Regions from separate parts of the Anaerobacillus sp. QJM3NY_17 genome, predicted to be linked through region 2. Evidence: riboswitches for the same ligand, from Rfam matches in the RefSeq annotation. Region 2 holds a riboswitch; the other holds the start of a gene.
The links. Region 2 has a riboswitch for S-adenosylmethionine ahead of AC0VYV_RS06585 (hypothetical protein). Riboswitches for the same ligand answer to the same signal wherever they lie in the genome.
Positions count from the first base shown of each region.

Region 1 (4,186 bases), 1.6 Mb from region 2:
AGGGAACTTAACAATAGTTTTCGCATCTCTCGCAACTCCTTCAGAATGATTTCCTTTGTACTACGATATGCTTGTCCTTCCATGATATGACAGATTTCCTAGTGAATTATCTTTTCTTTCGATCGAGTGTCGAGTAGAATACTAAGAGATGGGGAGATTAACTGAGTTACTCTTCATTAGAGCCTCACGTTAAAAGGAGACAAAAAACATGCTTAAAAAAGGATTGCCGTTTTTATTGTCGATGGTGTTAATGATGTCTATTATTCCTATGGTGGCACAAGCGGATGCGAGCGTCGGGGATGTCATCGTTACACTTGGTGAAGATCTATCTGAAGAGCAAAAACAGAAGCTAGTTGATGAAATGGAAGCTCCGGAAAATGCAATGACGGTAACGGTATCAAATGAAGAAGAGCATAAATATCTTGGGAATTATATAAGTAAAGCGCTAATCGGTACCCGCGCCTTATCTTCTTCTTCCATAACCATTGGTGAAAAAGATGCTGGTTTAAGCGTTGACACAAAAAATATTAATTGGGTAACAGATGAAATGTACGCAAATGCTTTAATAACAGCTGGAGTAAAAGATGCTGATGTTTATGTGACAGCACCAATGGAGGTTTCAGGTACGGCTGCATTAACTGGTTTAATCAAAGCTTATGAGTTAAGCACAGATGAAGTGATACCTGAGGAGCAAAAACAAGTAGCAAATGAAGAGCTTGTCACTACTGCAAAATTGAGCGATAGTATTGGCGCAGATAAAGCAACAGAGCTAATGACTAAGATTAAGGATGAAATTGCTACAAACCCACCTGAGACGGAAGATGATTTAAGAACAGTTATTAAACAAATTGCTAACGATTCAGGTATTGAATTGACTCAAGATGAGTTGGATGGTCTTGTTGCACTGTTTAATCGAATGAAAAATCTTGATATTGATTGGGATCAAATGAAGAGTCAGTTGCAGAACGCGAGAGAAAACCTGGACGAGTTTTTAAATAAAGACGAGACACAGTCATTTATTCAAAAAATCATTGATTTCTTTATTGCGATTATTGATGGAATAAAAGGGGTATTTCAATCGTAAGGTGACAAGTGACTGAAACTTTCTTCCCTTTTGAACGTATAAGAGAAGAAGGAAAAGGAGGGAGCGAGGATGGAGATTCTATCTTTGCCAGCAGTTGGCTTTCTTATCGTTTTACTTAGCGTGCTATTCTTGTTTGCTGAGTTACTTGTCCGTGTAAAAGGTATTTTTGGATTGATCGGAATACTATTGCTCACATTTTATTTTAGTTTCCATCTTACTTCTTTATCATCAATTCTCTGGATGGGACTTGTGTTTGCTGTTGGTTTAGGCTTAGTTATTCTTGATGGGAAATTACTCAATGATGGTACATTTGGTTTGATTGGATTAATTATGATGGTTACAGCCGTAGCCATTCCTTCTCCGACTTTCCTTTATGGCCTTCTCGTTTCTAGTGGTTTTTTAATTGGTACGGCTGCTTCATTCCTGTTTTTGCGTGTTTTCCCCGCACGTTCTATGTGGACGAAAATGACGTTAAAGGATCGGTTAAGCAGTGAAATGGGGTATAATTCCATGAACGCTGAGTATAAGAATTTAGTTGGAGAATCGGCTATGACAATTACTCCATTTCGACCAAGTGGAACAATACAAGTCAATGAGAAAAAGTACAGCGCCATTTCTGTTGGAAGTTGGATCGACAAGGATACGGCAGTAGTTATTACGTCTGTAGATGGTACGCGTATCTTAATAGAAGAGAAAAAAGAAGAAAGTAAACGTCATCCAATTTAAAAATGGTCCCCGAGTCATAGATTCGGGGTTTTTTTCATATTCTTTTCTAATCCCTTTATCCCGATCTCTAAACTAGGGTTGACATATTGTTAGATAATAGTTAAGATTTAGAAAATAACTTATCAAGAGAGACCGAGGGACTGGCCCGTTGACGTCCAGCAACCTGCCTGATTGGCAAGGTGCTACTTCCAGCAAAATGGAGTCCATTTTGGAAGATAAGGTGAATTAAGGTAACCTGATCTGTCTTTCCAATTTGGGAAGGCTTTTTTCATTTATAAGCTTCTCCTCATGATTATTACGACTAAGGGAGGTTGCATGATGGGAACGAAAGACCAGAATTTTTCAGACGTTGCTGTACGTATAGAACGAATGCTAAGTTCGTTAAAATTTGGGTCAATTACGCTTGTTGTTCAAGATGGGAAAGTTGTTCAACTTGAAAGAAAAGAAAAAGAACGACTTTAATATTGGCGCTGACTAGAGAAACTAGAGGCGGTTCTAACCCTAAAGGTTAGAACCGCCTCTTTTTTTAAACTTTTAAATATATTTCCTTGATCGGAATTGGGAGGGTTAGAAATGAATTGGTTCTATAATAATTGGTCGGGTAAGGAACCTGAATTCGACGTTGAATCAGAAACGAAAGGGGCTCTTGAAGTTCTGGAGTGGGCGTATCAAATATACCAAGATGATATTGTATATGCTTGTAGTTTCGGTGTTGAGGGTGTCGTTCTAATTGATTTGATTTCCCGGGTAAACCAGAACGCGAAGATTGTTTTTCTGGATACAGGTCTCCATTTTGATGAGACTTATGAGCTAATTAATAAAGTGAAAGCTAAATATCCATCTCTAAATATTAAGTTAAAGCAACCAAAGGAGTCGGTCGAAGAACAGGCATTAAGTAAAGGGGATGCTCTATGGGAGCGAGACCCGGGACAGTGCTGCAACTTGAGGAAAATCATACCATTGCATGAAGAATTAGATCATGTAAGTGCATGGATCTCAGGTTTAAGGAGAGAGCAGTCGCCACTCAGACAAAAGACAAATTATTTCAATAGAGATGATAAGTTTCAGTCGATTAAGGTTTGTCCACTTATTCATTGGACATGGAAAGATGTTTGGAGGTACGTGTACGAAAAGGATTTACCATACAATCCTCTTCATGATAAAGGGTACCCAAGTATAGGATGTGCGGTATGCACTGAAAGAGTATTGGAAGGTAGTGATTCTAGAGCTGGGAGATGGGCAAATCAGGAAAAAACGGAATGCGGCTTGCATTTTGATTCAGCACCAAATCGGTGACGGTCATGACAACCCTAGTTATTACAGTGGCTCTCTTTTTTGCTATGAATATTGGGGCTAGTGGAGCTGCGGCATCGATGGGAGTGGCTTACGGGGCTGGAGCGATTAAAAGAAGAAGCGTAGCACTGAGTGTTTGTGCGATTGGGATTGTTGGTGGTGCCACATTAGGTGGAGGTAATGTTATTAAAACAATGGGGAGTGGCATTATACCTTCTTCCGTACTCAGTCTAAAGGTTATCTTGATTATTTTTATTTCAGCTACAACAGCGCTCTTTCTAGCAAATATGATGGGGATTCCATTATCAACAAGTGAAGTTACTGTGGGCGCAGTGGTAGGAGTTGGTATTGCTTACCGTGCTTTGTACTTTCAGAATGTGATGTTCATTATGTTGTTGTGGATCGTTATACCGGTTATTGCTTTTGCGACAGCTCTCAGTGTTGGGAAAATTTTTGGTCTTTTAAAACAAAGAATCAATCTTACTTCAAAGTGGCAAAAGCCACTCACCATTTTTTTAATTGTAGCCGGTTTTCTAGAAGCCTTTTCAGCGGGAATGAATAACGTCGCAAATGCGATTGGACCGCTAGTTGGAGCGGGAGTTTTATCCCTTTCTCACGGCGCATTTTTTGGGGGAGCTTTTGTTGCTTTAGGTGCTTTAGTTTTTGGTAAACGTGTCATTGAAACGAATGGTTATCGCATCACAAAATTTTCACTTGGTGAAGGTTGTGCTATATCAGGTACGAGCGCTGGACTTGTGATTGGAGCTTCCTTATTTGGGATTCCGGTGCCGCTTACCCAGATTACCACCTCATCGATCATTGGTATCGGAACTGCTAAAGATGGATTTCAGCTTTGGCAGAAAGATGTCATTACGCGAATGATTAAAGTTTGGGCAGTTTCACCGGTTTTTTCTTTAGTTATTTCTTATAGTATGATCAAACTTTTTTTAGAAAGTGATTTATATACATTAATTGCAATTGGCAGCGTTATTCTAGCGACGCTTGGGTCAGGAAGTTTAATTCGATCGATTCGCTCTCAAAAGAGAACATTACAAGACGAAGGAAGCTTATAATAAATTCAAT
Region 1 covers NZ_CM149685.1:2,773,469-2,777,654, reverse strand. Annotated here, with positions in the region: gene AC0VYV_RS14590 (hypothetical protein) at 1-26, opposite strand, end outside; gene AC0VYV_RS14585 (DUF1002 domain-containing protein) at 209-1,084, shown strand; gene AC0VYV_RS14580 (NfeD family protein) at 1,154-1,810, shown strand; SAM riboswitch class I at 1,927-2,032, shown strand; gene AC0VYV_RS14575 (YezD family protein) at 2,129-2,272, shown strand; gene AC0VYV_RS14570 (phosphoadenylyl-sulfate reductase) at 2,384-3,106, shown strand; gene AC0VYV_RS14565 (inorganic phosphate transporter) at 3,112-4,176, shown strand.
Region 1: linked by a shared signal. The riboswitch ahead of AC0VYV_RS14575 (YezD family protein) and the one ahead of AC0VYV_RS06585 (hypothetical protein) in region 2 are both predicted to bind S-adenosylmethionine.

Region 2 (4,186 bases):
TATACTAATAATTAATGCTCCACTACCTTTTTTCGAAATATCGCATCATAAAAACCGTCCCGGCGAACCGATATACCCTTTACGTATCACCTTCTATATTTTTCTAGACTCTTATTCACCAACCATACCGTCATTATCATTATCACGCATATAAGGATATAACCAATGATCACTCATGATCGGCATACTATAACCTGCTGCCTCTGCTTCTTTAATCGTCACTTGTCCATTCCCGTTTGTATCAATACTAGAAATATCACCCTCTGTGTCTGAAGGAGTTGAATCGTCAGGCTCGCTCTCAGTTAAGCCGAGTGATGCGTTGACTTCATCAGGGTTCACATTATCAAATGTATCAACGGTTTCATTTCCGTTCATCGTATACGTGTACTGATAACTTGAAGGTATCTGCTTTTCCGTATCCGAATAGGTGATAATGGCTTCGAAATCAGTAGCTTCACCTGCGCTACGGATCGCGTCTTCCATATAAGCTTGATCACCATGTCGGTTAAGTGTACTCTCTTGTGGGGTAATGTTATAAGCATTCGATACCCCTCCGAGAGAATCAGCAATAATATGTCCTTCGTCTAACACGTCACTTTCGACGCCCGGAACCTTTGCCTCATCAGAATAGTACCGTCCAGACGATAATACAGGTTCGTTACCATCATCTTGTAGAATGATTTCGTCAGCAACGACACGTACGAGTTGTCCGTATTCATTCGTAAATGCCCAATATTCACGGTCACCGTACCCAATATCAACGACGACGTTAGGTTCTCGATGTCCAGACAAATCTCCACCATCAACTTCAATAAGTTCGTATCCTGAGAACTGTTCATCATCTGTTGGGTCTGGTGTTTCGTCTTCTACTGGTTCATCCACAACCGTAGTGTTCGTTTCTTCTTTTTCACTATTTTCATTTGTTTCAACTGTACTTACTTCTTGTGTATTTGTTTCTGCATCTTTATTGGGTGCCTCTTCTAAATTGGTACAACCAACTATAAAAATGATCGTTAAAAGTAAGATGAAATAGTTCATTTTCGTTTTCATATTAGAACGCTCCTATAATAGGGAAATTTCGTAATGTTAAAAAATCAAAAGAAAGAGTAAAAATGGAATCATAATTTCTTCTAATACTTTTATTATCCATTACATTGATAGTTTAATTTTACCACATTAAATAACTTCAAAAGCATTCAGAAAAAATACACGATTCATTTCAAAAATAATTTTACCGCTTATTCTTAAAAGCATCCAAGTCTAATCCCCAAACATCCACGATTTCGAATCATCAAAATGAATTGGCAAAATCCTCTTCTATCGACATTGGCTCACATCACACTCTCAATATAATCCCCATTTCCTCTCACAATTTGAAGCCCCTGCTTCTCTAATTCCAGCCACAAATATCGATCCAGCGCATAAGGGGATTTCTGTTGTAGCGAAAGCAATGCATCCTCCGTAAGCAACAGTTCATAAGAGCGGTTTTCCTTTTTAACAGTGACCTCGTAGTCGATCATCTTCATCACGATCACTTCATACGCTTCATCCCACTCCTTCAGTTGACGTTCCATGACTTCTGCCACGTGTAATAAAAAACTTTCACCATCATAACTTTTCGCCATGACGCTTCGTGCAAATCGATTTACGTTCACAAGCTCATCCCCCTTATTCTTATAAACAAGGTATTCAACAAATGAACAAAAAAGGCCCTTCATCGCAAATGAATGCAACAAAGAGCCTCCGCTATCCGTGCGTTATCATTCAAAGCAATGCTTTGCAGGTTGGAGCACCTTACCGCCTGGCAGGTTGCTGTGAAGTCAGTGAGCCCGTACTCTCGTTCACTCGTGATAACCTTGTTTAGTTGGTAATAGTTTACTTAATATTCCAATAAGTGTCCAAAAATAAATTCCTCAAAAGTTTCTTATTTTATTTGATGATTGATGTAGTACTCATTGAATCTACCACTTAATTCTTCAATCTTTTTGAATACCTTAGCTCTACTTATACTTAACCATCCAATAGATTATAACAGAAAAATTTGTAGGTCCATCCTCTTTTTTCCACTATAATAGGAATGACAATATAATCCTTATAGATAGGAGAAAATGATGACTTATTCCTTAGAATCAATTGCTCACCTTGATCACTCTAAAGCATTTGCACAACTAAACAGTAAATTCAACAGCTTTAATCCGCTTAAGGTACTTCGTATTGAACAATTTGAAATCCGACACTCGAATGTTCTAGCTTGGTTATTAGATCCATCCGAAAATCATAACCTAGGAGATTTTCTTGTAAAAAAAGTTCTCTCCCGTATTTTCACCCGTTCTGAGAACGAAGAACGTTTCCAAAATCAATCTCTTGATTATTTAAACTATCATTTCGCTTCTTATGCTGACCTGGAAGTGTTTCGCGAGGTACGTACAACGACTGGTCGTTATATTGATCTAGTCGCAAAGTCAGATGATCAGAAAACAGTTTTGATTATCGAAAATAAGTTTCATGCTGGAGAATCTGTCGGACAGCTGGAGGATTACCTTCACTTCATTCGAAATAAAGAAGAATATGAAGGCTATACGATTATCCCTATTTTCCTAACATTAAATAACGTAGCACCATCTCATGACGAATATTGGATTCTCGATTACAGTGATTTATTAGATATTCTGCAAATTTATCTTTCTCTAAACCAGGAGTCTATCGCTGACAGAGTCTATGATTTTTTAACATATTACATATCAATCATTAAAGAAGAACTTGTTGAAGATGAAAAAGATATTACGTTAGCACTCAATGTTTATCAATCGAATCAAGAAGCCATCGATCTGCTATACGCTCCTCATCATGAAGAGCTTAGAAAACATCACCGATATAATGATTTATTCAAACAAGTTGATTCATTTGATGACAGTACGAAATCGTCACTACACCGTATTTATCAAAAACAAAAGCAAGCAATCGATTATGTCTATCGTATAGGCAGCAATGTTCTCCGTCAGGCTTTCTTATCCTTTGCGATTAATGAGTATTGCGGAACGAAAAAGCCACTTGTGCGAAGTTTTGAGCCATCAATTGCGGAGAATGGAGCCAGTGAATGCATAGAAGAGAGCCACCGGGTAAATTTCACTAGTGACTCTCTTCTTTAATATGGTCAACGAGGAGCGACTAAACTATGCCTTTCACGCATTGATATGTGGCCATCGATTAGTATTTTATAAGAGTCATGGACAATCCGGTCAAGAATCGCATCAGCTACCTGGGCTTGTCCGAGTTTGGAATGCCACCCTTCGGGTGAGAACTGGGAACAAAAGATGGTAGAAGTCCGCTTGAGCCTCGCGTCGATAATTTCTAAAACGTGGAGTACTTGATCTTGAGACAGCTCACTCAGGAGCCATTCATCCAATATCAATAAATCAATCGATCTGTACTTTTTAATCAGTTTGCGAAAACTTCCATCTGCCTCATGTTTGGCAACTGCGAGTTCATCCAATAATTCGGGCAATCGGATATATTTCACCTTGTAGAACTGCCGGCAGGCCTGAATGCCGAAAGCATTTGATATCCATGTCTTTCCATTGCCTGAAGCGCCCATAAGGATAATATTATGATGCTTCTGAAGATAGGTGCCGGACGCCAGCTCTAAAATTAACTGCTTATCCAACTTACGGTCAGCGTGATACTCGATCAGTTCAACGGCTGCGCTCGAGTCATCAAATGTGGCTTGTTTAATCAATCGGTCTAACTTATTCGACCTTCTGCGATCATATTCCGTATCCACCAATAGGTTAAAACGATCATCAAAATCCATGCCTTGGAAGTCTTTATTTTCATTCTGTAGTTGATATAAGTCCGCCATTCCACTCATCTTCATGTCCATTAACTTTCGTAAGGTTTCTTGGTTGATCATTTTTTATCCCTCCCAAAATAGGTAGCGCCTCTGGTAAAACCATAGTCCTCTGTCTGCGGTTCCCCAACTAGCTGTTTGTTCGCTTGCTTTTTCTTCTGCCTCTCCAAGATGCTTTTAAGAACGGCAACGGTGGGATGGGAGGATATCTCCAGTAAGGTCTTGGTCGCTTCCTCAAGCTCTGATTCCGTTCTTTTAGAGGCTGTACTTCTCAATCCGTTCAATATATTCAAAGCTTTCTTTTCAACATTTGTTTTCAAGATATGTTCAACCAGACGT
Region 2 covers NZ_CM149685.1:1,222,462-1,226,647, reverse strand. Annotated here, with positions in the region: gene AC0VYV_RS06590 (DNA/RNA non-specific endonuclease) at 112-1,050, opposite strand; gene AC0VYV_RS06585 (hypothetical protein) at 1,332-1,655, opposite strand; SAM riboswitch class I at 1,755-1,857, opposite strand; gene AC0VYV_RS06580 (PDDEXK-like family protein) at 2,112-3,149, shown strand; gene istB (IS21-like element helper ATPase IstB) at 3,155-3,910, opposite strand; gene istA (IS21 family transposase) at 3,907-4,186, opposite strand, start outside.